2 regions of the Kitasatospora sp. NPDC058184 genome follow, and region 1 is predicted to be linked to the other one. Evidence: predicted binding sites of a transcription regulator. Region 1 holds the regulator's gene; the other holds the start of a gene.
The links. Region 1 encodes HrcA, which represses chaperone genes, less so after heat shock. Its sites were predicted from a motif close to TTNGCACTCNGNNNNNCNGAGTGCNAA; they were not measured.
Positions count from the first base shown of each region.

Region 2: ACFVXH_RS34585 (FmdB family zinc ribbon protein) is a predicted target of HrcA. The motif match lies at 6,347-6,373, and genes of this name have one in related genera.

Region 1 is NZ_JBHVVE010000013.1:119,035-133,347, forward strand. It holds gene ACFVXH_RS24215 (PhoH family protein) at 1-129, opposite strand, end outside; gene ACFVXH_RS24220 (ribonuclease Z) at 446-1,369, opposite strand; gene ACFVXH_RS24225 (histidine triad nucleotide-binding protein) at 1,376-1,729, opposite strand; gene ACFVXH_RS24230 (PDZ domain-containing protein) at 1,881-5,126, opposite strand; gene ACFVXH_RS24235 (16S rRNA (uracil(1498)-N(3))-methyltransferase) at 5,279-6,028, opposite strand; gene dnaJ (molecular chaperone DnaJ) at 6,116-7,252, opposite strand; gene hrcA (heat-inducible transcriptional repressor HrcA) at 7,328-8,362, opposite strand; gene htpX (zinc metalloprotease HtpX) at 8,650-9,570, shown strand; gene ACFVXH_RS24255 (hypothetical protein) at 9,600-10,184, shown strand; gene ACFVXH_RS24260 (DUF3097 domain-containing protein) at 10,216-11,043, shown strand; gene hemW (radical SAM family heme chaperone HemW) at 11,153-12,382, opposite strand; gene ACFVXH_RS24270 (AMP-dependent synthetase/ligase) at 12,442-14,313, opposite strand, start outside.
Region 2 is NZ_JBHVVE010000026.1:36,912-51,224, reverse strand. It holds gene ACFVXH_RS34600 (penicillin acylase family protein) at 57-2,777, opposite strand; gene ACFVXH_RS34595 (potassium/proton antiporter) at 3,017-4,501, shown strand; gene ACFVXH_RS34590 (MFS transporter) at 4,823-6,169, shown strand; gene ACFVXH_RS34585 (FmdB family zinc ribbon protein) at 6,385-6,696, shown strand; gene ACFVXH_RS34580 (hypothetical protein) at 6,979-7,263, shown strand; gene mscL (large conductance mechanosensitive channel protein MscL) at 7,294-7,713, shown strand; gene ACFVXH_RS34570 (hypothetical protein) at 7,748-7,975, opposite strand; gene ACFVXH_RS34565 (sigma-70 family RNA polymerase sigma factor) at 8,155-9,126, opposite strand; gene ACFVXH_RS34560 (phosphatase PAP2 family protein) at 9,552-10,418, shown strand; gene ACFVXH_RS34555 (carbon-nitrogen hydrolase family protein) at 10,500-11,399, shown strand; gene ACFVXH_RS34550 (FtsX-like permease family protein) at 11,466-13,934, opposite strand; tRNA gene ACFVXH_RS34545 (tRNA-Arg) at 14,214-14,286, opposite strand.

The DNA.
Region 1 (14,313 bases):
CACGAGGGCGACCTCGGCCCGGTCCCCGGTGGCGGTCACCTCGTTGCCGCGGACGTGGATGTCCGCGGCGGGGAAGCCCTGCTCGATCACGCGCAGCAGCGAGTCCGCGGTGCCGAGCAGGGTGACCATCGGGTGCTTCTCGGGGATCACGATCCGGGCGCTCACACGGCCGTCGTCGGTCGTTTCGGGGCGCGACTGTCCGTTGGTACGGGTCTGCGATGTGTCACTCATAGGTCGGCGCTGGGGCCTGCCTCATCCCATCCGTGGTCTCGGGTGCCGCTGGGTGTCTCCGGGGCACCAGGGTACGCCGCGAGCGTGATCGCCGTGGCGGGCGGCGGGGCCGCACCCGACGATGCTCCGGCAGATCGCAGGCCGGCGCGAGCCCATTTTTTTCACCGGGGACACTGCCGGGACTCTCCCGTGCCGCTCCGGTTCCCCGGGCCGGTCACGACGGGCGGCGGGCCGGCACCGGTACCCGGTCGAGGTCGGCGGCCAGCACCAGCTCCCCGTCGAAGTGCTTGCGGGCGTCGGCCAGGTGCTGGCCGAGGTCCGGGTAGCGCTGCGAGAAGTGGGTCAGCACCAGGGTGCGCACCCCGGCCTCGGCGGCGGCCTTGGCGGCCTGCCCGGCGGTGAGGTGGCCGTGCTCCTCGGCGAGCCGGGCGTCGGCGTCGGTGAAGGTCGCCTCGACGACCAGCAGGTCGGCGCCCTCGGCGAGCGCGTACACGCCCTCGCACAGCCGGGTGTCCATCACGAAGGCGAACTTCTGGCCCGGCCGCGGCTCGCTGACCTCGGCCAGGGTGACGGTACGGCCGTCCACCTCGATCGCGCCCTCGTGCTGGAGCCGGCCCACCGCCGGGCCGCGCACGCCGAGGGCGGCCAGCCGCTCCGGCACCAGCCGCCGACCGTCCGGCTCGGAGAGCCGGTAGCCGAAGGACTCCACCGGGTGGTCCAGCCGGACGGCGTCCAGCGCGAAGCGGGCGCCGGGCGCGGGCAGCGGTCCGGGCTCGTCGATCGGCCGGGGCCGCAGCACGGCCGTCTCGTGGTAGGCGGTGGAGTGCCGCAGCCGCTCGAAGTAGACCTCGCCGGAGGCCGGGAAGTAGACGTCGACCGGGTGCGGGACCCGGTCGAGGTTGATCCGCTGGATCACCCCGGCGAGGCCCAGGCAGTGGTCCCCGTGGAAGTGGGTGACCGCGATCCTGGTGATCTGGGTGGCCGTCACCCCGGCGTGCAGCATCTGGCGCTGGGTGCCCTCGCCGGGGTCGAACAGCAGGCCCTCGCCGTCCCAGCGCAGCAGGTAGCCGTTGTGGTTGCGGTGCCGGGTGGGCACCTGGCTGGCGGTGCCGAGGACGACGAGTTCGCGCTGGGACACCTGCGGTCAGACCATGCGCTCGGTCATCGACATGCCGCCGAGCACGTGGACGTGCGCGTGGAAGACGGTCTGCCCCGCGCCGGCACCGGTGTTGAAGATCAGCCGGTAGTCCTCGATGCCCTCGTCCGCGGCCACCGCGCCCGCCTCGGCGAGCAGTTCGCCGGCGGTCTCCGGCTCGGCGGCGGCCAGCGCGGCCGCGTTCGGGTAGTGCGCGTGCGGGATCACCAGCACGTGCACGGGAGCCTTGGGGGCGATGTCGCGGAAGGCGAGGGTGCGCTCGGTCTTGCGCACCACGGTCGCCGGGATCTCGCCCGCCACGATCTTGCAGAACAGGCAGTCGGGCTGCGGCTCGCCGGCCATGGCTCTCTCCTCGGGATCGGTGTGTCGGGTGGTGGGGCCGTACGGGCGCAGCCTAGCCGAGCCGGGCGACGGCCTGCTGGCGCTTCCGGCGCCCCGGGGCCGCACCCGCGGGGCGGGACGCCGGACCGGCCGGCGTCCCGCCCCGGAGCCGCTACGCCCAGGGCAGCGGCGGCGCGGTACGCGCCGGGGCCCCGGCGAGCTTCGCCAGGGCGAGCCGGACGCCCTCGGACAGCTGCGGGTCCTCGCCGGCCGCCCAGTGGTGCGGGGCGAACGGCACCTCGACGTCCGGGTCGACGCCGTGGTTCTCCAGGCCCCAGCCGTACTTCTCCAGCCACAGCGCGTACTTGGGCTGGGTGACGAGGGTGCCGTCGACCAACCGGTAGCGGCTGTCGATGCCGATCACCCCGCCCCAGGTGCGGGTGCCGACCACCGGGCCGATGCCGAGCACCTGGATGGCGGCGCTGACCACGTCGCCGTCCGAGCCGGTGAACTCGTCGGCGAGCGCGACCACCGGGCCGCGCGGGGCGTCCGCCGGGTAGGGCACCGGGTGGTCGGTGTCCCGGATGACGTCCCAGCCGATGATCCGGCGGGCCAGCTTCTCGATCACCAGCTGCGAGGTGTGGCCGCCCCGGTTCCCCCGGACGTCGACGACCAGGCCCTCCCGGGCCATCTCGGTGCTCAGGTCGCGGTGCAGCTGGGCCCAGCCGGCCGTCTGCATGTCGGGGATGTGCAGGTAGCCCAGCCGCCCGCCGGACAGCTCGCGCACCGCGGCCCGCCGCCCGGCCACCCAGTCGTGGTAGCGCAGCGCCTCCTCGTCGGCGAGCGGGACGACCACCGGGTGGCGCCGGTCGGTGCCGTCCTTCCCGGCCACCGTCAGCTCGACCGGCTGCCCGGCGGTGCCGGCCAGCAGCGGGGCCGGGCCGGTGACCGGGTCCACCGGGCGGCCGTTGACGGCGAGCACCGCGTCGCCCGGGCGGATCGCCGCGCCGGGCGCGGCCAGCGGCGAGCGGGCCCTGGGGTCGGAGGACTCCCCGGGCAGGATCCGGCCGATCCGCCAGTGCCCGCCGTCCCGGACGAGGTCGGCGCCGAGCAGGCCCTGGCGCCGGGCGGGCTCGGTGTACCGGCCGTACGGCATCACGTAGGCGTGCGAGGTGCCGAGTTCGCCGTGCACCTCCCAGAGCAGGTCGACCAGTTCGTCGTGCGAGCCGACCCGCTCGACCAGCGGCCGGTAGCGCTCCAGCACCCCGTCCCAGTCGACGCCGGAGAGGTCGGGGCGCCAGAAGTTGTCCCGCATCAGCCGGCCGTTCTCGGCGTACATCTGCCGCCACTCGGCGGCCGGGTCGACGGTGATCCGCAGCCGGGCGAGGTCGACGGCGGCCTCCTCGTCGTCGCCGCCCTTGTGGTCCGCCGGGACGACCCTCAGCTCGCCCTGGTCCAGCACGGCGACCCGGGTGCCGTCCGCGCTGACCGAGAAGTCGTCCACGCCGTGCACCAGCTGCTCGACCCGGCGCTTGCGCAGGTCGAAGCGCTCCAGCACCGGACGGGGCCGGTCGTCGTCCAACGAGGCGGCCTCGTCGCCGAGTTCGCCCGTCAGCGGGGCCCTGGTCCAGAGCACGCCGTCCTTCGCGGCGGCCAGCTCCTCGAAGCGGCCGCCCTCGACCGGGAAGGGGATGATCCGGTCGGCGATGCCGTCCAGGTCCACCCTGGTCACCGGCGCGGCGTCGGCGGCCGCCGCCTCGCCGTCCGCCTTCCGGGCCTTCGGCTCGTCCTCCTCCCCGCCGAGCGGGCGCCCGGCCCGCTGCGGCCCGAACGGGGAGGGCGTGTCGGCGGCCAGCGTGACCAGGTAGGGGCGGCAGCCGTTCGGGAAGGACAGGTCGAACACGTGCGCGTCGTAGACCGGGTCGAAGTTGCGCACCGACAGGAAGGCCAGGTAGCGGCCGTCCGCGGTGAAGGAGGGCGAGGTGTCCACGAAGCGCGGCTGGGTGACCTCGCCGACCGTCCGGGTCGCCAGGTCGGCCAGCACGATCTGGCGCAGCGAGTGCGGGCCCATCCCGCGCACCGGGCGCGACCAGGCCAGCCAGGCCGAGTCCGGGCTGAAGGCCGGGGTGCCGGGCTCGCCGTCGGCGCTGCGGTCCAGCTCGTGCACGGCGCCGTCGGCGAGCGTCACCAGCAGCACCCGGCCGTCGTGCGCGCCGAGCGCGGCCTGCTTGCCGTCCGGGGAGACCGTCAGCGCGTTGACCCGGCCGAGCCGCCCCGCGGCCAGCCGGCGGCGCTCGGCACCGTGCAGGTCGGGGGCGAACTCCAGGGCGTCCCCGCCCTCGGCGTCGGACACCCAGAGCACGCCCTGGGCGCCGTCCTCGCCGGGCACCACCCGGGCCAGCCGCCCGCGCACGCCCGGGGTCTCGTCCAGCACCCGGGCCGGGCCCTCGCGGTGGGTCAGCCAGTGCACACCGCCGCGCACCACCACGGCGCTGCCCCGGCCGGTGCGGTCGGGGGCGACGGAGTCCAGCCAGTGCGCGGCGGGCACCGGGCGGGGGCGGCGCCCGGCCCGCGGGCCGGCCAGCCGGACGTCCAGCCGGCGCGGCTCGGCACCCGCCAGGTCGTCCAGCAGCCAGAGGTCCCCGGCCCGGTGGAAGACCACCCGGGTGCCGTCGGTGCCGGCGCCCCGGGCGTAGAAGCCGTCCGGGTCGGTGCTGTGGCGGCGCAGGTCGGTGCCGTCCGGGCGGCTGGACCACAGCTCGCCGACGCCCTCGTGGTCGGACAGGAAGGCGATCCGGTCCCCGACCCACAGCGGGGAGTCCAGCTGCCCGTCCAGCTCCGCGTGGACCCGGGCGAACTCCTCCCGGCCGAGCCACAGCTTTCCGGCCCGCCCGCCCCGGTACCGCTTCCACCAGGCCGGATCGCGGCCGTTGACACTGCTCAGCAGCACCCGGTCACCACCCGGCTCGAAGGCGAGCCCGCCGACCGGCCCGTACGGCAGCCGCTGCGGCTCGCCGCCGTCCAGCGGCACGGCGTGCGCCCAGGTGCGGCGCAAGCTGGCCTCGCCGGCCCCGGTGGCGGCGATCGGACGGCCGTCGGCGGTCCAGCCCAGCACCCGGGTCTGGTGGCTGCCCCAGTGGGTGAGCCGGCGCGAGGGGCCGCCGTCCACCGGCACCACGTGCACCTCGGGGGCGCCGTCCCGGGTGGAGGTGAAGGCGAGGTGCCGCCCGTCCGGGGAGAACCTCGGGTGGTGGACCGGCAGGTGGTCCGCCGTCAGCCGCCAGGCCCGGCCGCCGTCCAGCGGGGCGAGCCAGAGGTCGTCCTCGGCGACGAAGGCGAGCAGGTCGCCGTGCAGGTGGGGATGGCGAAGGTAGGCGCCCGCCGAGGAGTTCGGGGAGGTGCTCTGGGAGTCCGTCACCCGGCCAGCCTAGGCAGGTACACGGACCGTCCGCGCCGTTTTTCCCAGACTCCCGGCACCGTCCGCGGGCGGCCGTGCCGCGGTCGCCGCCGGGGTGTACGGGGGCGCGCCGAGGGGCGCGCCGACGGCCTGCCGGGGGTGCGCCCGGGGTACTACGACCAGCGGCCGGTGCGCCCGAGCAGCAGCGCGCCGGCGGCCACCCCGGCGGTGGAGGTGCGCAGCACCGAGGGGCCCAGCCGGTACGGCCCGGCGCCCGCCCCGGCGAAGGCCGCCAGCTCCTCCGGGGAGACCCCGCCCTCCGGGCCGACCACCAGGACGATGTCCCCGCCCTCCGGCAGCACGGCGTGCGCCAGCGGTTCGGCGCCCTCCTCGTGCAGCACGGCGGCGAACGCGGCCCCCGCCAGGACGGGCGCCAGCTGCCGGGTGGTCATCGGCTCGCGGACCTCGGGGAAGCGCAGCCGGCGGGACTGCTTGCCCGCCTCCCGCGCGGTGGCCCGCCACTTGGCGAGCGCCTTGGCGCCGCGCTCGCCCTTCCACTGGGTGATGCAGCGCGAGGCGGCCCACGGGATCACCACGTCCACGCCGACCTCGGTCATGGTCTCCACGGCCAGCTCGCCGCGGTCGCCCTTGGGCAGCGCCTGGACGACGACGATCCGCGGCGCGGGCTCCGGCTCGCGGCGCACGGCGGCGACCCGCACGTCGATCGCGTCCTTGCCGAGCACCTCGGCGACCGTGCCGTCCACGCCGAGCCCCTGCCCGTCGGCCAGGGTCACCGCCTCGCCCGGCTCCAGCCGCTTCACCGCGGCCGCGTGCCGCCCCTCCGGGCCGTCCAGGCGCACCACGGCCCCGGGCGCGGCGGCGGCGATCCGCTCGGTCTCGACGACGAAGACGGGCGCGGTCATGACGGGGAACCTCTTTCGTGCGGAAGTGGGACGGACACGCGAAAGGGGTGCCGGGGTCATTGCCCCCCGGCACCCCTCCGCGGACGGCTACCGGCCGTTGAAGGCGTCCTTCAGCCGGGAGAAGAGGCCCTGCTGGCCCGGCGCGAACTGGCCGGACGGCCGCTCCTCGCCGCGCAGCACCGCGAGGCGGCGCAGCAGCTCCTCCTGCTCGGGGTCGAGCTTGCTGGGCGTCTTCACCTCGACGTGCACTATCAGGTCGCCACGGCCGCCGCCGCGCAGGTGGGTGATGCCCCGGCCGTGCAGCGGGATCGACTGGCCGGACTGGGTGCCGGGCCGGATGTCGACCTCCTCCAGGCCGTCCAGGGTCTGCAGCGGCACCTGGGTGCCGAGCGCGGCCGCCGTCATCGGGATGGTGACGGTGCAGTGCAGGTCGTCCCCGCGCCGCTGGAAGATCGTGTGGGTGGTCTCGGCGATCTCGACGTACAGGTCGCCGGCCGGGCCGCCGCCGGGGCCGACCTCGCCCTCGCCGGCCAGCTGGATCCGGGTGCCGTTGTCGACACCGGCCGGGATCTTGACGGTCAGCGTGCGGCGGGCGCGCACCCGGCCGTCGCCGGCGCACTCCGGGCACGGGGTCGGCACGACGGTGCCGAAGCCCTGGCACTGCGGGCAGGGGCGGGAGGTCATGACCTGGCCCAGGAAGGACCGGGTGACCTGGGAGACCTCGCCCTTGCCGCGGCACATGTCACAGGTCTGCGCCGAGGTGCCGGGGGCCGCGCCCTCGCCGCTGCACGTGGTGCAGGTGACGGCGGTGTCGACCTGGAGCTCCTTGGTGGTGCCGAAAGCAGCCTCCTCCAGGGTGATCTCCAGCCGGATCATGGCGTCCTGGCCCCGGCGGGTGCGCGAGCGCGGGCCGCGCTGGCCGGCCGCGGCGCCGAAGAAGGCGTCCATGATGTCGGAGAAGCCGAAGCCCGCCGCGCCGGCACCGAAGCCGCCCGCGCCGCCGCCCGGGGACAGCGGGTCCCCGCCGAGGTCGTAGACCTGGCGCTTCTGCGGATCGGAGAGCACCTCGTAAGCGGCGTTGATCTCCTTGAACCGCTCCTGCGTCTTCGGGTCCGGGTTGACGTCCGGGTGCAGTTCGCGCGCCAGGCGCCGGAACGCCTTCTTGATCTCGTCCTGCCCCGCATCCCGTCGGACGCCGAGTACCGCGTAGTAGTCCGTGGCCACCAAATGCTCCGCTTGTTCCGCCTGTAGTAGTGCTGCGACTGGTCACCGCCGTCGGATTTCCGACGGCGGCCTTTGCTAGGACTCGGCCAGGATCTGGCCCACGTACCGCGCCACCGCTCGCACCGCCCCCATTGTGCCCGGGTAGTCCATCCGGGTCGGACCGATCACACCCAGTTTCGCCACGCTCTCGTCGCCCGAACCGTAGCCGACCGAGACGATGGACGTGGAAGTCAGCCCCTCGTAGGTGTTCTCCCGCCCGATCCGGACCGTCATCGCGGCGTCCGCGGTCTCACCCAGGAGGCGGAGCAGGACGACCTGCTCCTCCAGGGCCTCCAGCACCGGCTGGATGCTGAGCGGGAAGTCGTGCCCGAAGCGGGTCAGGTTGGCCGTGCCGGCCAGCATGATCCGCTCCTCGTTCTGCTCGGCGAGCGTCTCGAACAGGGTCGCCAGGACCGTGCTGACGGTCGGCCGCTCGGCCGGTTCGAACTGCGCCGGCAGCTCCTCCAGCAGCCCCGGGACCTCCGGGAGGCGCCGGCCGGCGGCCCTCGCGTTGATCCGGGCCCGCAGGTCCGCCAGCACCGTCTCGCCGACCGGGCCCGGGCAGTCGACCATCCGCTGCTCGACCCGGCCGGTGTTGGTGATCAGCACCAGCATCACCTTGGCCGGGGCCAGCGCCACCAGCTCGATGTGCCGGACGGTGGAGCGCGTCAGCGAGGGGTACTGCACCACCGCGACCTGCCGGGTCAGCTGGGCGAGCAGCCGCACGGTGCGCGCGACCACGTCGTCCAGGTCGACCGCGCCGTCCAGGAAGTGCCGGATGGCCCGGCGCTCGGGGGCGCTCATCGGCTTGATCTCGGCGAGCTTGTCGACGAAGAGGCGGTACCCCTTGTCGGTCGGGATGCGGCCGGCGCTGGTGTGCGGCTGGTGGATGTAGCCCTCCTCCTCCAGCGCCGCCATGTCGTTGCGGACGGTCGCCGGCGAGACCCCGAGGTTGTGCCGTTCCACCAGGGCCTTGGAGCCGACCGGCTCCTCGGTGCCCACGTAGTCCTGCACGATCGCGCGGAGCACGGCGAGCTTGCGTTCGTCCAGCTGGCGGACCTCACCGGCCATGGGGCACGCACCTCCGTCTTCGCACGTTGTCCGACTGTGTCCCTTGCTGCTGCGGGCCGCTCCGAAGACCCTTGCCCTGGCACTCTGAACACGCGAGTGCCAAAACCGTACCTGCCAGTGTAAGGCCCGGGTCCTACGGCAGGAACGGCCGGACCGGGGTGATCCTCCCCGCAGTTCCGCTCACGGCCCGCGGGGCCCCGGCGGTTCGATCCTCCCGGCGCCGGGGTGGTGCCGAGAGGCCGTCCGGGTGGCAGCATCGAAAGCGACGGCGAATGGAGGAGCAAGCGATGTCGAGCTCGGGCCAGCACACCCGTTTCGCGCCGGACCGCGGCCTGACCGGCCGCATGGTCGCGACGATGTTCGTGATCGGGCTGCTGTACGTCGGTTTCACCGGCCTGCTGATCGCGCTGCTGCGCGGCGCCTGGCCACTGATCGTCCTGATCTCCGGCGGGCTGTTCGTGGCCCAGTTCTGGTTCAGCGACAAGATCACCGAACGGGCGATGGGCGCCCGCCAGGTGTCCCCGGAGCAGTTCCCCCAGCTGCACGGCACCATCGACCGGCTCTGCGCCCTGGCCGACATGCCCAAACCCCGCGTGGCGGTCGCCGACAACGACATGCCGAACGCCTTCGCCACCGGCCGCAACCCGCAGAACGCGGTGGTCTGCGTGACCACCGGGCTGCTGCGCCGGCTGGAGCCCGAGGAACTGGAGGGCGTCCTCGCCCACGAGCTGTCGCACGTCGCCCACCGGGACGTCGCGGTGATGACGATCGCCGGCTTCCTCGGCGTCCTCGCCGGGGCGATGACCCGGATCGCGATGTACGGCGGGTTCATGGGCGGCGGGCGCAACAACAACGACCAGAACGCGGCCGTGCTGGCGCTGATCATCCCGCTGGTGTCGGTCGTCGTCTACGCGATCAGCTTCCTGCTCACCCGGCTGCTGTCCCGCTACCGCGAACTCGCCGCCGACCGGGCCGCCGCCCAGCTCACCGGGCATCCCAGCGCCCTCGCCTCGGCGCTCACCAAGGTGACCGGGCAGATCGCGGCCATCCCCAGCAAGGACCTGCGCCAGGCCCAGCCGTACAACGCCTTCTACTTCGCCCCCGCGCTGAGCGCCCGGGAGGCCGCCTCGCAGCTGTTCTCCACCCACCCGAGCCTGGAGAAGCGGCTGGAGCAGCTGGCGAAGATCTCCGAGCAGCTCGGCCGCTGAGTCTCAGTTTTCGACCCGAGAGGACCGCCGTGGGAATCCTGGACGCCCTGTTCGGCCGCACCAAGCCCGTCAAGCCCGACCTCGACCAGCTGTTCGGCGTGCCGTCCGCCGCGCTCACCCTGGAGGCCGGGGCCGGGTTCACCCCCACCGGGCTCGGCTCGGTCTGCTTCGCGGCCGTCGAGGGCGCCGCCTTCGTCCAGGTCCAGCAGCAGGTCCGGGCGCTGCTGGACGCCGACACCGAGCGCGGCGGCGTCCCCGTGGAGGCCTCCAAGGACGGCTACGGCTATTCCTGGCTGCTCGCCCGGCACCGCCCCGAGGAACTGCCCGAACTGGTCAACGACCTGCACGCGGTCAACAGCGAACTGGAGGCGAACGGCTTCGGGCCGCAGCTGCTCTGCTCGCTCGTCGGCTTCCGCGACCCGGACGGGCGGTCGCTGGCCCTCGTCTACCTCTACAAGCGGGGGACGTTCTACCCCTTCGCCCCGATGCCCGGCGGCGGGGAGCGGCGCGACAGTCCGCTGGAACTGCAGGTCAACGCGATGCTGGGGAACGACCTGCGGCTGGAGAAGGACCTGAGCCGCTGGTTCCCGGTCTGGGGCGCGCCGGGCCTCTGACGCGCCGTCCGCCCTCCCTATGATCACCCGTATGCGCAGCCGCCAGTACGGACCCGACCTGACCCCGCCGTGGAAGAAGCAGGCCCCCGCCCCGGAGGTGCCCGCCGAGCGGGACCTGGTGGTCGAGGAGGCGGCGACCGGCTATTGCGGGGCCGTGGTGCGCTGCGAGAAGACCGCCGAAGGCTTCACCGTCACCCTGGAGGACCGGTTCGGCAAGCACCGGGTGTTCCCCCTGGTGCCGCGCGGCTTCCTGCTGGAGGGCCGGGTCGTCACCCTGGTCCGCCCGGCCGGCCCGGCCCCCGCCCGCACCCCGGGCCGCACCGCCTCCGGCTCCGTCGCCGTCCCCGGCGCCCGCGCCCGGGTCGCCCGCGAGTCCCGCATCTACGTCGAGGGCCGGCACGACGCGGAGCTGGTCGAACGGGTCTGGGGCGACGACCTGCGGATCGAGGGCGTGGTCGTCGAGTACCTGCGCGGCATCGACGACCTGCCCGCGATCGTCGCCGACTTCGCCCCCGGCCCCGGCCGCCGCCTCGGCGTCCTGGTCGACCACCTGCTCCCGGGCACGAAGGAGCACCGCATCGCCGCCCGGGTCACCGGCGACTCGGTGCTGGTCGTCGGCCACCCCTACATCGACATCTGGCAGGCCGTGAAGCCCTCCTCCGTCGGCATCCCCGCCTGGCCCGCCGTCCCTCGGGCCGAGGACTGGAAGGAGGGCACCTGCCGCCGCCTCGGCTGGCCGGTGGACACCCCCGCGGCCTGGAAGCACATCCTCTCGAAGGTCGACTCCTACAAGGACCTGGAGCCCGAACTCCTGGGCCGGGTCGAGGAACTGATCGACTTCACGGCCCTGCCGGAGTGACGGCGGGGAAAGTCGGCAGTCACCAGACTCACACCCATCGGATCCACAGGAACGGCCTCGCCGAAGAGGCTGGTCCGCTCGGAGAGGTGCGCACACGGTAAGCCCTCGGTCAGTCCACCAGGTCACGTACGACGGCGTCGGCCAGGAGGCGGCCCTGGAGGGTGAGGGTGGCGCGGCCCCGGGCGTAGGGGCCGGGGGCGAGGAGGCCGTCGGCGAGGTGGCGGTCGGCGGCCTCGCGGCCGGTGTCGGTGAGGAGGTCGAGGGGGATGCCGTCGACCAGGCGGAGCTCCAGCAGGATGCGTTCGACGCGGCGGTCCTCGTCGGCCAGCACCTCGCGGGCCAGGGCCGGGGTGCGGTGCTCGGCGAGGGCTTGGGCGTAGGCGGCGGGGTGCTTGGCGTTCCACCAGCGGACGCCGCCGACGTGGCTGTGGGCGCCGGGGCCGGCGCCCCACCAGTCGCCGCCGGTCCAGTAGAGCTCGTTGTGGCGGCAGCGGCCCTCGGGGGTGGTGGCCCAGTTGGAGACCTCGTACCAGGAGTAGCCGGCGGCGGCGAGCGCCTCCTCGGCGATCAGGTAGCGGTCGGCGTGCACGTCGTCGTCGATCATCGGCAGTTCGCCGCGCTTGACGCGGGCGGCGAGCCGGGTGCCCTCCTCGACGATCAGCGAGTACGCGGAGACGTGGTCGGGCCCGGCGCCGATGGCGGCGTCCAGGGAGGCCCGCCAGTCGTCGTCGGACTCGCCCGGGGTGCCGTAGATGAGGTCGAGGTTGACGTGTTCGAAGCCGGCCGCGCGGGCCTCGGCCACGCAGGCCTCGGGGCGGCCCGGGGTGTGGTGGCGGTCGAGCAGCTTCAGGACGTGCGGGCGGGCGCTCTGCATGCCGAAGGAGAGCCGGTTGTAGCCGCCCTCGCGCAGTTCGGCCAGGTACGCCGGGTCGACGGACTCCGGGTTGGCCTCGGTGGTGATCTCGGCGCCGTCGGCGAGCCCGAACTCCTCGCGGATCGCGGAGAGCATCTTGACCAGGTCGCGGGCGGGCAGCAGGGTCGGGGTGCCGCCGCCGAGGAAGACGGTGTGCACCGGCAGGTCGGCGGAGCCCAGCACCTTCCGGGCGTGGCGGATCTCGGCGACCACGTTGTCCGCGTAGGTCTCCTGGGAGGCGACGGCCCCGGAGGAGCGCAGCTCGGTGGCGGTGTAGGTGTTGAAGTCGCAGTAGCCGCAGCGGCTGGCGCAGTACGGCACGTGCAGGTAGAAGCCGAACGGCCGGTCGCCCAGCCCGTCGAGGGCGTGTGCGGGCAGGGAACCGTCGGACGGCACCGGATCGCCGTCGGGGAGTGCGGAGGGCATGAGCCCATTGTCCCGTACGGCCCGACCGAACCCGGCGGGCCGTACGGGGGCGGGGCCGGTCAGGCCTCGTTGGCGCCCGCGTACATGGCGGTGACCGCGTCGGCGTAGGTCCGCTCGACCACCGGGCGCTTGATCTTCAGGCTCGGGGTGAGCTCGCCGTGCTCGATGTCGAGGTCGCGCGGCAGCAGGTGGAACTTCTTGATCGTCTGCCAGCGCTGGAGGTCGCCGTTGACCCGCTTGACGAAGCCCTCGATCAGCTCGTGGACGGCCGGCTCGACGGCCAGCTCGGCGTAGGACTTCCCGGCCAGGCCGTGCTCGGCGGCCCACGGCAGCAGGACGGCCTCGTCCAGGCCGATCAGCGCGGTGCAGTAGTTGCGGCCGTTGCCGATCACCAGGATGTTGCTGACGAACGGGCAGACCGCCTTGAACTTGCCCTCGACCTCGCTGGGCGCCACGTACTTGCCGCCGGAGGTCTTGAACAGGTCCTTCTTGCGGTCGGTGATCCGCAGGAAGCCGTCCGGGCTGAGCTCGCCGATGTCCTCGGTGTGGAACCAGCCGTCCGGCTCCAGCACCTCGGCGGTCTTCTCCGGCAGGTTGTGGTAGCCGCGCATGACGCCGGGGCCGCGCAGCAGGATCTCGCCGTCCTCGGCGATCCGCACCTCGGTGCCGGGCAGCGGGCGGCCCACGGTGCCGATCCGCACGTCCTCGGCCCGGTTGACGCAGGAGCCGGCGCTGGTCTCGCTCAGGCCGTAGCCCTCCAGGATCGGCACCCCGGCGCCGATGAAGAAGTAGCCGATCTCCGGGGCGAGCGCGGCGCTGCCGGAGACCGCGCCGCGCAGCCGGCCGCCGAAGGCCGCCCGGATCTTCGCGTACACCAGCTTGTCGGCCAGCGCGTGCTGCACCCGCAGGCCGAGCGGGGCGCTCTCGGTGCCGGTGGCGATGCGGCTCTGCTGGACCGCCCGGGCGTGCTCGCGGGCGACCTTGGCCGCCCACAGGAAGATCTTGTACTTGGCGCCGCCCTCGGCCCGGGCCCGGCCCGCGATGCCGTTGTAGACCTTCTCGAAGATGCGCGGCGCGGAGGCCATGATGGTCGGCCGGATCGCCGGCAGGTTGTGGATGATCCGGTCCACCCGGCCGTCCACCGCCATCACGTGCCCGGTGGCGATCTGCCCGGAGATCAGCGTCTTGCCGAACACGTGGGACAGCGGCAGCCACATGAACTGCACGTCGTCGGGGCCCAGCAGGCCGCTGGCCTCCTGCGCCCGGCCCTCGTACGCCCAGCAGTCGTGCACCAGGCGCACGCCCTTGGGGCGGCCGGTGGTGCCGGAGGTGTAGATGAGGGTGGCCAGCTGCTCCTTGCCGAGCCCGTCGACGCCCTTCTCCACCGCGTCCGGGTGCTCCGCCAGGTACCGGGTGCCGCGCTCCTCCAGCTCGGCGAGGGTGAGCAGGTCCAGGCCGCCGGTCTCGGGGGCCTCGGCGGGCGCGTCGAAGAGGATCACGGTGCGCAGTTCGGGCAGCTGGTCGAGCTGCCCGACGGCCTTGGCCAGTTGGGCCTCGTTCTCGGCGAACAGCGCCCGGGAGCCGGAGTCGGAGAGGATGAACGCGGTCTCGTCCGCGTTGGTGCTGGGGTAGACGGTGGTGATCGCGGCGCCCGCGCACATGGCGCCGAGGTCGGCGACGATCCACTCCAGGCGGGTCGAGGAGGCCAGGGCCACCCGGTCCTCGGGCCGGATGCCGAGCGCCATCAGGCCTGCGGCCACCGCCTTGACCCGGACCGCGGTCTGCGCCCAGGTGAGCGAGCGCCACTGCTCGGCGCCGGGCGCGCCGTCGGCGGCCTGCTCGTCCACCGGCGAGGGGTAGCGGTAGGCCTCGGCGTTCGGGGTCAGGGCGACCCGCTCCAGGAACAGGTGGGCGACGGAGGCGGGGCGCCC
Region 2 (14,313 bases), on a different contig from region 1:
GGCGGCCCCGCTCCCTCGGGGGGAGCGGGGCCGCCGGTGTCCGGGCCGTACGGGCGTCAGCCGGTGGTGAGCACCAGCTTGTGCTTGGTGGCCTTCTCGACCGCGTCCGGCGTGTAGGCCCAGGTCAGTAGCTTGCCCTTGAGCCAGAGGTCGGTCTGGTCGTTGTAGTTGTCGTGGAAGGCGTGGCCGGAGGCGCCGCCGACGTTGATCCAGCGCGAGGAGTCGAGGTCGTTCAGGTCGACCACCATGCGCATCGACGGGATCCAGTCCACCTGGTAGCCGGCCGCCGCGTTCCAGCCGGCCGCGTCGACCGCCGCCGAGCCGCCGGAGAGCCGGTACGGGCCGCGGTTGAGCAGCTTGTGCACCGCGCCGGAGGCGATCGAGGAGTCGTCGGTGCCGAGGGTCTGCTCGCGCAGCTCCAGCTTGTGCAGGCGGCCCCAGCTCCAGGTGGAGACATCCTTGCTGAGCAGCGAGGTCAGCTCCTGGCGGGCGTTCTTCATCGCCTCCTGGAGCAGGTTGTCCAGGCCCTTCTGCTCCTTGTGCTGGTCGTCGATGTACGTCCACCACGAGCTGTCGGGCTTCTCCAGCTGCTGGCGCACGACCTCGGTCCAGCGGTCGCCACCGTCCGGCTGGGCCTTGCCCGGTTCGCGGGTGCCGCACTCGGTGACGATCTTGGTGGCGCTGTCCGGCTTGGTGGGGTCGTCCTGCTGGCGGACCAGCAGGCAGTTGTCCTTGGCCCGCAGGTCGGCCGGGAACTTCTGGCCGAAGGCGAGGATCAGCAGCTGGCGCCAGACGCCGTTGTAGTAGGCGGCGGCGGCCGAGTCGGCGTCCTGGTGGAAGTTCCAGTCCTTCAGCAGGTCCTGGGCCTCGCGCACGTACGGGTCGTTGACCGGCTGCTTGAGCAGCAGCGGGACCAGCGTCTTGGCCATCACGCTGGTGTTGTCCAGCTGGAGGGTCTGCATGTCGTCCGGCGAGATCTTGCCGTTGTTCTTGAGCAGGCCCTCGATCTGGTCGGTGATCTCCTTGGCGCGGGTGCCGTACTCCCAGTCCTTGGTGAGGGTGTACTTGTAGCTCGGGTCCACCACGGCCTGGTTGGCGGTGACGATGTAGCCGGCCGAGGGGTTGAGGCTCCACGGCAGCGCGTTGAAGGGGATCGGGTCCTTCCACTGGTACGCGGAGTCCCAGCCCAGCGCCGGGAGGGTGCCGTCGCCCTTGCCGCGGACCGGGATGGTGCCCGGGGCCTGGTAGCCGATGTTCTTGGCGTCGGCGTAGATCAGGTTCTGCGCGGGGACGGTGAAGTCCTTGGCGGCGGCGCGGAACTCGTCCCAGTTCTTCGCCTTGTCCAGCTCGAAGACGGCGTCCATGGTCTTGCCGGGGCTGAGCGCCGTCCACTGCAGGGCGACGCCGTAGCCGCTGGTGCCGCGGTCCGGGGCGGAGGGGCCGTTGGGGGCGTACTTGCCGACGTTCTGCTGCTCGGTGCTCTGGTCGGAGATGAGCGGGGCGCCGGTCTGGGTGGTGCGGACGGTGATGGTGCGGTCCTCCCCGCCGGCGACCTTGATGGTCTCCTTGCGGAGGTCGAACTTCACGTCCTTGCCGTCCACCTGGTAGGTCTCCGGGCCGGTGACCTTCTCCAGGAAGAGGTCGGTGACGTCGGCGCCGAGGTTGGTGAAGCCCCAGGCGATGTCCTTGTTGTGGCCGATGACCACGCCGGGCATGCCCGCGAAGGTGAAGCCGGAGACGTCGAACTGGCAGGCCGGGGAGCTGGTCCGGCAGTGCAGGCCCATCTGGTACCAGACCGAGGGCAGGCCGGGGCCCAGGTGCGGGTCGTTGGCCAGCAGCGGCTTGCCGGTGGTGGTGTGCGAGCCCGCGACCACCCAGGAGTTGGAACCGATGCCCTGGCCGGGGCGGCCGAGCAGCTGCGGCATCGCGTCGACCCGGTCCGTCAGGCTCTGCAGCATCGCCTTGGTGGTGGCCGCGCCCTGGGCCGTGGCGGCCGTTCCGGCGGCCGTGCCGGACTGCGGGGAGCCGTCCGCGGGGCGGTAGTTGTCGCCGGTCACCGCGCCGGTCTTCACGATGGTGCCGTTGCGGGCGTACGGGTAGTCCGGGTACAGCTCGGCGATCTTGTCCGGGCCGAAGTCCTGGGCCAGCAGCGAGCGGTCGATCTCCTCCTGGAGGTTCCCGGAGAGGTTCCAGGCCATCGCCTTGAGCCAGGCCACCGAGTCGACCGGGGACCACTGCTCGGGCCGGTAGCCGCCGTTGACGACGCCGAGCAGGCCGTACTCCAGCGAGGCCTTCGCGCCGCCGGGGTGCTCGGAGAGCCAGGCGTTCACGCCGTCCGAGTAGGCCTGGAGGTACTTCTTGGTCTCCGGCGAGAGCTTGGTGTCGAACTCCTTCTGCGCCACCTGCCGCCAGCCCATGGTGCGGATGAAGGTGTCGGTGTCGACCTGGCTGTCGCCGAACATCTCGGAGAGCCGGCCGGCGGTGATGTGCCGGCGGACGTCCATCTCCCAGAAGCGGTCCTGCGCCTGGACGTAGCCCTGGGCGCGGAACAGGTCCTCGTCGGTGTCCGCGTACAGCTGCGGGATGCCGTTCGCGTCCCGCTTGACGTCGACGGGCGCGCTCAGGCCCGCCACCTTCACGCTGCCGTCGACCTCCGGGAAGGAGGCGCGAACCGCGGAGACCCCGCGGTAGCCGCCGTAGCCGGCACCGGCCACCAACAGCACGACCAGCACGATCACGATCAGACGGGCGCGCCGGAACTTCTTCGAGCGGGGCATCTGGGTCCTTGCGGTCCTGACTTCGGGGCGGGCGGGCGTGTCCAGGGCCTGCGGCCGTGGCAGGGCACCACATTAGGCCGAGTCGGCCGGGCACCGTGAACGGGGGACCAAGCTAAAGATATGGCAAAATGTTAGACTGCGTAACGATCCGCAAGGGGAGCATTGACGACTTCTTAACGGGTCACCCCACAGCACCACCAGACACCCCGCCCGCCCCTGCCTGCCCGAGGTGCCCCTGCGTGAACATCTCCCATCTGAACCAGCTCCTGCTCGAGTCCTCCGTGATCCTGCTGTTCGCGGTGGGCGCCGTACGACTCTCCACCCGATCAGGGCTGCCCAGCCTGCTGATCTATCTGGGGATCGGCGTGGCGCTGGGCCAGAACGGGATCGGTGTCACGTTCAACAACGCGGAACTCACCCAGGTGCTCGGCTACGCGGCGCTCGTGGTGATCCTGGCCGAGGGCGGCCTCAAGACCAGCTGGCGCGAGATCAAGCCCGTGATGCCCGCCGCGACGGTGCTCGCCACCCTCGGCGTCGGCGTCAGCGTGTTCGCCACCGCGGCCGGCGCCCACTGGCTGGTCGGCCTGGACTGGCGCACCTCGCTGCTGCTGGGCGCCATCGTCTCCTCGACCGACGCGGCCGCCGTCTTCTCGGTGCTGCGGATGGTCCCGCTGCCGCACCGGCTCACCGGCCTGCTGGAGGCCGAGTCCGGCTTCAACGACGCGCCCGTGGTCATCCTGGTCGTCGCCTTCGCCACCACCGGGGAGCTGGACTCCTGGTACGTCCTGATCGGCACGATCGTCGCCGAGCTGGCCATCGGCGCCGTCATAGGCCTGGCCGTCGGCAAGATAGGGGCCTACGGGCTCAAGCACGTCGCACTGCCCTCCTCGGGCCTCTACCCGATCGCCGTGATGGCGCTCACCGTGCTCGCGTACGCCGGCGGCGCGCTGCTGCACGGCTCCGGCTTCCTCGCCGTCTACATCAGCGCGGTGATCCTCGGGAACTCCAAGCTGCCGCACGGCCCGGCCGTCCGCGGCTTCGCCGACGGGCTCGCGTGGATCGGGCAGATCGGCATGTTCGTGCTGCTCGGGCTGCTCGTCACGCCCGAGACCATGGGCGACGCGGTGGTGCCCGCGCTGGTGATCGGCGGGGTGCTGGTGTTCCTGGCCCGGCCGCTGTCGGTGATGGTCTCGCTGACCCCCTTCAAGGTGCCGGCCCGCGAGCAGGCGCTGCTGAGCTGGGCCGGGCTGCGCGGGGCGGTGCCCATCGTGCTGGCCACCATCCCGGTGGTGTCCGGCGCGCACCGGGCCGAGGACGTCTTCAACATCGTCTTCATCCTGGTCGTCGTCTTCACCCTGCTCCAGGGGCCGACCCTGCCCTGGGTGGCCAAGCGGCTGCGGATCGACGAGGGCGACATGGGCCAGGACCTGGGCATCGAGTCCGCCCCGCTGGAGAAGCTGCACGGACACCTGCTGTCGGTCGCGCTCTCCCCCACCTCGAAGATGTCCGGCGTGGAGATCAGCGAACTGCGGCTGCCCAAGGGGGCCGCGGTCACCCTGGTCGTGCGCGAGGGGAACTCCTTCGTGCCGGACAAGGCGACGGTGCTGCGGGCCGGCGACGAACTGCTGGTGGTCACCACGGACGAGGTCGGCGAGGCCGCCGAGCGGCGGCTGCGGGCCGTGGACAAGGGCGGCAAGCTCGCGGGGTGGCTGAACGGGCGGTGACGGGCGCCGGGCCCGCCCCGGCTCTCCTCGGTCCGCCTTGGCCCGGGGGCCCGGACGGGCCTGCGGGCCGGGGTGGGCTGGCGGTGTCTACGCGCGTAACTGTATGCTGGTTCGACCACGCCGTATAACCACCGCTAGACCACCCCAGCATCTGCCTGACGCAGAGTTGGCGCGACCGCTCGGCGGCCGCGGTCCGGCCCCCGGCCACCACGCCGGACCGACCCGGTATCTACCCCGGTCGACGCGCGAGAGGACGACTCTCGGCGCCGTCGGGGCCACACCATGCCCTGCCGCGCTACCAGGCAGCAGGAAGGACCGACCGTGACGGCGCGCCGAACGGTCGACACCGCCGCGCACCCCGCGGCCACCCCCGCAGCTCCCGCCCCCGCCCGCGTCGGGTACGGCGAGCTGCTGCGCACGCCCGGGGCCTGGACGTTCCTGTCCCCCGCCCTCGTCGCGCGACTGCCGTACGCGATGCTCAGCATGGGCATCCTGCTGCTCGTCACGCAGACCCACGGCTCGTACGGCACCGCCGGTACGGTCACCGCGGTCGCCGCCGTCGCCCAGGCCCTGATCGGGCCGCAGACCGGGCGGCTCGCCGACCGCTACGGCCAGGCCTCGGTGCTCGTCCCGACCGTCCTGGTGCACGCCGTCTCGGTCGGCGTGCTGGTCGCCCTCGCGCTCGGCCACGCGCCCGCCTGGAGCCTGTTCCTGGCCGCCGTGCCGGCCGGTGCGAGCGTGCCGCAGGTCGGCGCGATGGTCCGGGCCCGCTGGGTCGCCAGGTTCACCGCCGACGGCGCCTCCGACGCCTCCGCGGCCCGGGTGAGCACCGCCTTCGCCTTCGAGTCCGTGACGGACGAGTTCACCTTCGTGATCGGCCCGATCCTGGCCTCCGGCATCGCCGCCCTCGCCAACCCGGCCACCGCCCTGGTCGCCGAGGCCGCGCTGACCCTCGTCGGCGGCCTGGCCTTCGCCGCCCAGCGGGGCACCGCCCCGGCCCGGATCGTGCCGCAGCCCGGCACCAGGCGCGCCTCGGCGCTCGCCTCCCCCGGCGTCCGGCTGCTGGCCGGGACCTTCCTCGGGGTCGGCGCGGTGTTCGGCGGCATGCAGGTCTCGGTGAACGCCTTCGCCGACTCGGTCGGGCAGCACGACGCCGGCGGCACCGTGTACGGGATCTTCGCCGGCGGCTCCATGCTGGCCGGCGTGCTGTACGGCGTGATCGCCTGGCGGCGGCCGGTGCAGCAGCGGATGCTGTTCAGCTACGCGCTGCTGGTGCTGGGCTGCTCGGTGCTGTGGGCGATGCCCAACCTGGTCGCGCTGACCGTCGCCGGGCTGGTCTGCGGACTGGCCATCGCGCCGACCCTGATCAGCGGCTACACCCTGGTCGAGACGCTGGTCGCGGACGGGGCCAAGACCGAGGCCTTCACCTGGCTGACCGGCGCCATCGGGCTGGGACTGGCGGTCGGCTCGATGGCGGCCGGCCGGCTGATCGACGGGCACGGGCCCTCCACCGGGTTCCTGGTGCCGGTGGTCGGGGCCGGGCTCGGACTGGTCGTGCTGGCCTCGCTGCGGCACCTGCTGGTGGCGCCGCGGGGCGAGGAGACCGCCGCTGCGGGGACCGCGGAAGGCGGGCGTCCGATGCAGCTGGCGGGTGTCGCCGAGGGCTGAGCGGGGCGGCGGCCGGGGGCCGGGCCTCCGGCCGCCCGGGGCCGAGCCGACGGCGGCCGGAGGCTGCGCGGGTGTCGTCCGGGAACCGGGCCGACGGCGGCCGACGGGTGCTCCGGGGCCGATCTCACACCGGGGTCGCTGGACTGATCCCGCGGAATGCCGCATCATTGACCATCGTTAGCACTCATCAGGCGAGAGTGCCAGGAGGAAGACAAGTGCCCACGTACCAGTACCAGTGCACCGAGTGCGGCAACGGCCTGGAGGCGGTGCAGAAGTTCACCGACGAGGCGCTGACCACGTGCCCCGACTGCCAGGGACGGCTCCGCAAGGTCTTCTCGGCCGTGGGCGTCGTGTTCAAGGGCTCCGGCTTCTACCGGACCGACAGCCGTTCGTCCTCCAGCAGCTCGGTGGGCGCCGGGTCGTCGTCGACCCCCTCGACGTCGTCCACCGCGTCCACGTCCTCCTCGTCGACGTCGTCGGGCTCCGGCTCCTCGACCTCGTCCAGCCCGGCTCCGGCCGCGAGCTGATCCCGGCGCCGGGCACCATCGGCCCGGACGGCCCGTAGACCAGGGAAAGGCCCGTCGACCCCGCTTCCACGCGGGGCGGCGGGCCTTTTCGCATGCCCGCCCGGGCGCCCTGTCACCCCGGAGGGGTCGACCTCACTCCGGCGAGTGAACGAAGTTGTCCACAGGGGCGAGTTGTCCACAGGCCTGGGGAAAGGGCTTTCCGAGTTCGCCGGAAACGCCCATCGTGTGGGCATCCGGTCGGTCCGCGAGGGGCCGGCCCGCCGACACCTCGGAGGTGCGTCGATGACGACCGCGAGCTTCTCCCTCCCCCTGCCGCTGCCACTGCCCGCACCCGCCGTGCCGCCCCGGCAGGAGCTGCCGAGCTTCCCGCCGATCCGGCGCGGGTGCGGCGGGTGGCACCGCTGGCGCAGTGCGGTGCGGCGGCGGGCCGCAGTGCCCGTCCTGGTGCTGCTCGCGGTGGCGTCGGCGCTGGCACTGGGGCCCGCGCGGGCCGGGCTGCCACCGCCCCAGGGAGGCGCACTGGGCCGGACGGGTTGTCAGTCCGGGGCTGCGGAAGATCACCCGTAACCGGGAGGCGACTTCGTCGTTCGAGGCGGCATGAAAGGCTTCAAGGAATTCCTGCTGCGTGGAAATGTCGTCGAACTCGCCGTCGCCGTGGTCATCGGCGCGGCTTTCACCAACATCGTCAACGCCTTCGTCAAAGGCGTGATCAATCCGATCGTCGGCGTCTTCGGGACCAAGGACCTCGCGTCCTACAGTTCCTGCCTCAAGGGGCCCTGCGAGGTGAGCCCGACCGGTGAGGTCACGTCCGGGATCCTCATCCTGTGGGGATCGGTGCTCAGCGCCGTGCTCCAGTTCCTGATCACCGCGGCGGTCGTCTACTTCGCCCTGATCGTGCCCATGAACAGGTTGGCGGCCCACCGCAAGAGCCTCGCCGAGGAGGCGGCGGAGGCCGAGGCCAAGGAGGTCCAACTGCTGACCGAGATCCGCGACGCGCTGGTCGCACCGCTGCGCTGACCGGCGGGCGCCGTTCGGCCCCGGTCCCCGTTCCTCAGTCCCCGTGGTGCGGCGGGCGCTGGCTCAGGTACCAGTCCAGCCCCCGTCCACCGCTCTCCCCCGCCCCGGGGCGGCCGCCCCAGCCTGCGTCGGTGTCGTCCCCGGACTGCTGGTCCAACGGGTCCCGGAAGACCAGCCGGGCCTTCACGGCCGCGGCCTTCCGGAGCTCCTGCTCCTGCTCCCCGCCCTGCTCCCGGTCCTTTTCCTGCCCCTGCTCGCTCACGCCGTCCACTCCGTCCGCTCGTCCCTTTCCTCCAGCCTAAGAGCCCCGTGGCACGCCTCGGGCCCCGGTGCGGGGCGCTCCGCACCAGGGCCCGATGAGGGCGGGTCCAGGCAGCCTGCCGGGAGGCTTCCCCGGCGGCCTCTCAGGCGGCTTCCTCAGGCGGCTTTCCCGGCGGCCTCTCAGGCGGCTTCGAAGCCCGCGTGGTCCGCGATCTTCTTCAGCTCGGCCAGCGCGTGCTTCTCGATCTGGCGGATCCGCTCGCGGGTGAGGCCGTGCTGCTTGCCCACCTCGGTGAGGGTGCGCTCGCGGCCGTCCTCCATCCCGTAGCGGGAGCGGATGATCGAAGCGGTGCGGTCGTCCAACCGCCCGATCAGGCCGTCCAGTTCCTCCCTGCGGAGCATGACCATCACGGCGTCCTCGGGGGACGTGGCCCCGGTGTCCTCGACGAGGTCGCCGAACTGGGTCTCGCCCTCGTCGTCGACCGACATGTTGAGGCTGACCGGATCGCGCGCCCAGTCCAGCACGTCCTTGATCCGGGCCTCGGTGGTGTCCAGCTCGGCCGCGATCTCGGCCGGCTCCGCCTCGCGGCCCAGCTCCTTGGACTTCTCCCGCTGCACCCGTCGGATCCGCCCGAGCTCCTCCACCAGGTGCACGGGCAGCCGGATGGTGCGGGACTGGTCGGCGATGGACCGGGTGATCGCCTGCCGGATCCACCACGTCGCGTACGTGGAGAACTTGAAGCCCTTGGCGTAGTCGAACTTCTCGACGGCGCGCACCAGGCCCGCGTTGCCCTCCTGGATGAGGTCCAGCAGCGGCAGGCCGCTGCGCGGGTAGCGACGGGCGACGGCGACCACGAGCCGGAGGTTGGAGCGGATGAAGACGTCCTTGGCGCGCTCGGCGTCGGCGGCTATCGCCTCCAGCTCCTCGCGCGTGACGCCGTCGGGGAGTTCGCCCTCGTCCAGCATGTGCTGGGCGTACACGCCGGCCTCGATCCGCAGCGAGAGCTCGACCTCCTCGGCGGCATCGAGCAGGGGTGTCCTGGCGATCTCGTCGAGGTACATGCCGACCAGGTCGCGGTCGGCCTCGAGGTTGGTCGGGCGGGCCGCGCGACTCCGGTCGGCCCTGTCGCGAACGACGGCACGGGTGGCCATGCTTGCTCCCTTTGCTGGTGTTGCCGAGGTCTGCCTGCCTGCCTCGTGAGGGCAAGAAATGCGGGCCCCTCGGGGCCTCACACGTAACGATCCAACGAACAGATTCCGGACAACATTCCCAAGTCACTCAGATTCTTCCCGGCGATGCAGTATCCTGCCGGTTTTCACCCCGCTTCTGGACACTGGGTGACCGGTCGGGCACTTCCCGTGTCATCGGGTGACCGCTCCGGGAGTGTTTTCTTCACTCGACCCTCACGCGACCACCGCCCACCCCTTGAACCCGCGAACGGCCGCCGACGTTCCCCGCGCACCCCGCCGTCCGTCCCGGCCCACACCCCGGCGCACGCAGGTCCTCCGCACAAACGATGCCGAATCGCTATCACTCCGGCCCTTGCTCGGCACGGGACACTGGGAAGGTGTCAGCCATGCACCTGACCAACAGCACGACCATCCTCACTGCGCGTAATCGCAGTCTCCTTCGGGACGCCGCGCTCGCGCTGGGCTGTGCCGCGCTGTTCGGCCTGCTGGCGGCCCTGGTCACCGGCCAATGGCGCCCGCTCGCCCGCTTCGACCAGGAGTGGATCGGCGAACTGCACACCTACGCCCGGGAGCACCGGATCTGGACCGCCTCGGTGCAGACGCTCTCCGACATCGGCGGCACCGTCACGATGCGTACGCTTCTCGGAATCGCCGCCGGGTGGCTCTGGTTGATCGGCGCCCGGGTGCTGGCCGGCTGGGTGGCCGCCCAGGCCCTCGTCGGCTGGGGCGTCCTGTGGGCGCTGAAGCTGTCCTTCGACCGCGCCCGCCCCTCCTTCACCGATCCGGTCTCGCACGCCGGCGGGCCGTCCTTCCCCTCCGGGCACGCCATGGCCTCGGCGATCACCTGCGCCGTCCTGGTCGGCCTGCTCTGGTACCGGGTCCGCCGGCGCGGCCGGACCGCCGCCTGCCTGGTGGCCGCGGCGACGGTGCTGACCATCGGCTGGACCCGGGTCGCGCTCGGCGTGCACTGGCCCAGCGACGTGCTGGCCGGCTGGCTGGCCGCCGGGATCGTGCTGGGCACCGTGACCGCCGTGATCCAGGTGTGGCGCCCCGGCGCGCTGGCCCAGGACGTACGGCGGGTCAACTGGCGTACCAGGCCCCGGGTGCAGCGGGTCCTCGTGTCGGCCGGGCACCCCTCGGGCACCGCCGCCCCGCTGGACGAGGACGGACCGCACGGCGCGCGGGACGGCGCCCCGGGCGAACCGGTGGACCCGTCCGACCCCGTCGACCGGCCGGACGAGGCCGTGCGCTGAGGCGCCGTCACCCCGCTGCCCCGCCCCCGCCGCCCCGTTACTCCGACGCCGGCCGAGAGCCGTCGCGCTAGGTTGGCGGCCATGTCCGACACCCCTGCCCCCACCGCTCCCACGGCTCCCAACGCCCCCACCGCACCGGACGGTTACCCCGGGCGCCCGCTGCGGATCGCCACCGTCCAGGCCCAGGCCGTGGCCGGTGACATACCGGCCAACGCCGCCCAGGCCGCCGGACTGATCCGCGAGGCCGCCCGGGCCGGCGCCCGGCTGGTGCTGTTCGCGGAGAAGTTCCTCTCCGGCTACGAGCCCGAGCTGATCAGCGCCGACCCCGTCAGGTACGCGGTCCAGCCCGGCGATCCGCGGCTCGCGCCGATCGCCGAGGCCTGCCGCGAGACCGGCACCGCCGCGATCGTCGGCGCCGCCGTACGGGACGGCGACGACCTGCGCATCTCCGCCCTCGTCCTCGGGCCGGACGGCGGCTTCGTCACCCGCTACGACAAGCAGCACCTGTTCAAGAGCGAACGCGAGCACTTCCGCCCCGGAACGGCCGGCTGCACCGTGGAACTGGACGGCTGGCGGCTCGGCCTCGGCGTCTGCTACGACTCCGGCTTCCCCGAGCACGCCCGCGCCGCAGCGCTCGACGGCTGCCACGCCTACCTGGTCGGCGCGCTGTTCAGCATGGGCCACGGCCACCACGAGTCCCGCACCTGGTTCCCGGCCCGCGCGCTCGACAACACCCTCTACACGGTGCTCGCCAACCACATCGGCCGCACCGGCGAGTGGCACACCTGCGGCGGCAGCGCGGTCTGGGGCCCGGACGGCCGGCTGATCGCCGAGGCGGGCGAGGACCGGCGCGAACTCGTCGTCGTCGACCTCGACCCGGACGTCCTGCGCACCACCCGCGAGACCGAGACCCTCCTCGCCGACCTCGCCCTCGCCGCCGACCGGCCGCCCGCGCCCCGGACCCGCTTCACCCTGGCCTGAGCACCCCGCCGGGCCGGCCACCCGAGAGCCGGGAGCCGGTTGCCGGGCACCCGGCTGCCGGCCCGGTCAGGAGGCCCGCATCGCCGCCACCGCGCTCATCCGCCCGACCCGGCGGGCCGGGAGCACCGCGGCGGCCAGGCCGACCAGGACGGTCAGGCCCAGGGCGGCCAGCACCGGCAGGACCGGCGGGGTGCCGACCGTCCCCACCGTCGAGGTGATCGAACGGGCGGCCGCCCAGCCGTAGGCGGCCCCCAGGCCCGTCCCGACCAGGGCGCCGGCCAGGGAGAGCAGCAGCGCCTCCAGGGTGAGCATCCGGCGGAGCTGTTCGCGGGACATCCCGATCGCGCGCAGCATGCCGATCTCGCGGGAGCGTTCGCTGATGCTGAGCATCAGGGTGGCGGCGACGCCGAGGCCGGCGATGGCGACGGAGAAGGACAGCAGGGCCATGCTGATGGTCTTCAGCCGGTCCAGCAGGGAGCGCAGGGTGTCCGCCTGGGCGGCCGTGTCGGCGACGGTCACCTGCGGGTGGTCGGCGAGGGCGTGGTCCAGGGCGCGGCGGGCGGTCGGCCGGTCCTCGCCGGCGGCCGGGCTGATCCAGGCCGTGGTGACGGGCGCGCCGGGGGCGAGGCGGTCCAGGGTCGCGGGCGCCACCAGCAGGGTGGCGCCGCTCTGCAGGGTGAACGGCAGGCTGCTGCGGCCGGGTTGGAGCCGCAGCTCGACGCCGCCGACCCGGCGCACCCCGGTGTCGCCGAGCCCGCTCAGCGCGCCGCCCTCGGTGAGCGCGCGGGCCCGGTCCACGTCGTCCGTCGAGGAGTTGAGCCGGGTGGCGTCGACGGCGGCGACCACGGTGGGCCGGCCGTCGAGGTCGACGGTGGCGGACCGGACCGGGGTCACGGTCAGTCCGTGCTCGGCGCCGAGCGCGCCGAGCGCCCCGGCGGGCAGGGCGCCGCCGCCGGTGGCGGCCGCCGAGAAGACCCCCGGCTGGCGCGCGGACACCACGGGCACCAGCGACTGGGAGGTGATGTCCAGCGCGGTGACCGCGCCGACCATCACGGTGACGCCGAGCAGCAGCGCCGAGCCGGTGGCCCCGGTGCGGCCCGGGTTGAGCCGCAGCTGCTGGGTGGCGAGCCGCCCGGCCGTACCGCCGAGCCTCCGGGCGGGCCGGCCGAGCACGGCGACGACGGCGGGCAGCACCCGGTGGGAGAGCCGCAGCACCCCGAAGAAGTTGGCGATGGCGCCGACGGTGACGGCGAGCAGCGACAGCGGCGGCGGGGCCACCGCCCCGGCCACCAGCAGCGCGGTGCCCGCGACCAGCAGTCCGGTGGTCCACACCGCGGCCCGCACCCGGGCGGCCCCGTCGGCCGGCGCGGGGGTGCCGCCGAGCGCGGCGATCGGCGGCACGGCCGCGGCGGCCTTCGCCGGGCCGCGGACGGCCAGCAGGGTCAGCAGCACGCCGAACAGCCCGGCCAGCAGGCAGGTCAGCGGGGAGGGCAGCAGTGACAGGTGCACCGGGCCGAGGTCGAGCCCGCCGACCACGGCGGTGCCGGCCGCGCCGAGGGCGACGCCCAGCAGCACGCCCGTCGCCGAGGCGCCCACCCCGAGCAGCAGCCCCTGGCGGCGGATCAGCCGGCGCAGCTGCTGCCGGTCGGCGCCCACGCAGCGCAGCAGGGCGAGCTGGCGGGTCCGCTGGGCGAGCACCACGGTGAAGGTGTTGCCGACCACCATCCGCGCCACCGCGAGGGCGATCAGGACGAAGGAGAGCGAGGCGATCAGCACCATGCCGTACAGGGTGCTGCTCTGCCGGGTCGCCTCGTTGACCGAGGCCTCGTGGCTGTGCACCTGGACGTCGGCGCCGAGGGCGGCGCGCAGGGCTTCGACGGTCCCGGTCCGGGAAACGCCGGGCGCGACCCGGACGTCGAGCCGGTCGGTGACGGCGCCGGCCGCGTAGCCGGCGACCGCGTCCGCCGGGACGCCGATGATCGGGACCCCGGCGAGGCTCGGGGCGCCCCGCTCGTCCAGGGTGCCCACCAGCCGGGCGGTGGCGGTGGTGCCGTCGGCCCGGGCCAGGTGCACCTCGGCGCCCACGGCGGCGTCCAGCCGGTGCGCCGTCCCGGTGTCGAGCAGCACCTCGCCGGGTCCGGCGGGCCAGCGGCCGTCCTTGAGCAGCTGCCAGCGCAGCGCCGGGTCCTCGGCGACGGCGCTGACCGCGGCGGTGCGGTCGAGCGGCCGCCCGTCGGCGGCCAGCACGCCGCCCTTGCCGGTCAGCCTCGGCGCCACCGCAGCCACCCCGGCGGTCTGCCGCACCCGCTCCGTCGCCGCCGCGTCCAGCCCGCCGGCCGCGGTCTTCCCGGTCACCTGGATGTCACCGGGCCCGACCTCGGCGGCCGCGGTCTGGCTGAAGGAGTCCACCAGTGCCCCGCTGCCGCTGACGGAGGCGATCAGGAAGGCCACCCCGAGCGCGATCGCGGCGCCGCTCAGGAGCAGTTGGCGCAGTTGGCCGCGCAGTTCGGCCACGGTGTATCGGTACGTCGTCATGGTTCCCCGGCTCGTCCACCCTGGCCGGTACGGTGCTCCGGCAGGGGTCTCGACGAGCCTAGGAGCGGAGCGGCCGCGGGCCATCGGCACGAGGTCTGCTTCATGATCAATCCGTGGGCGGACGGTCTCCCGCCCCCTCCTCCTCCCGGAGAGGTACGCCGCCCCTGACACCGTCAGCCCCGGGAACGCCGACGACCCCCGACCGGTCGGGCACCGCCGGAAATGGCACAGGCCCCCCGCCCGACATGGGCGGAGGGCCTGTGACCTGCGTTTTCGTTGTGCCCCAGGCAGGATTCGAACCTGCGACACCGGCTTTAGGAGAGCCGTGCTCTATCCCCTGAGCTACTGAGGCGGGGCCCGCGTGCTGCCGGGCCGTTCA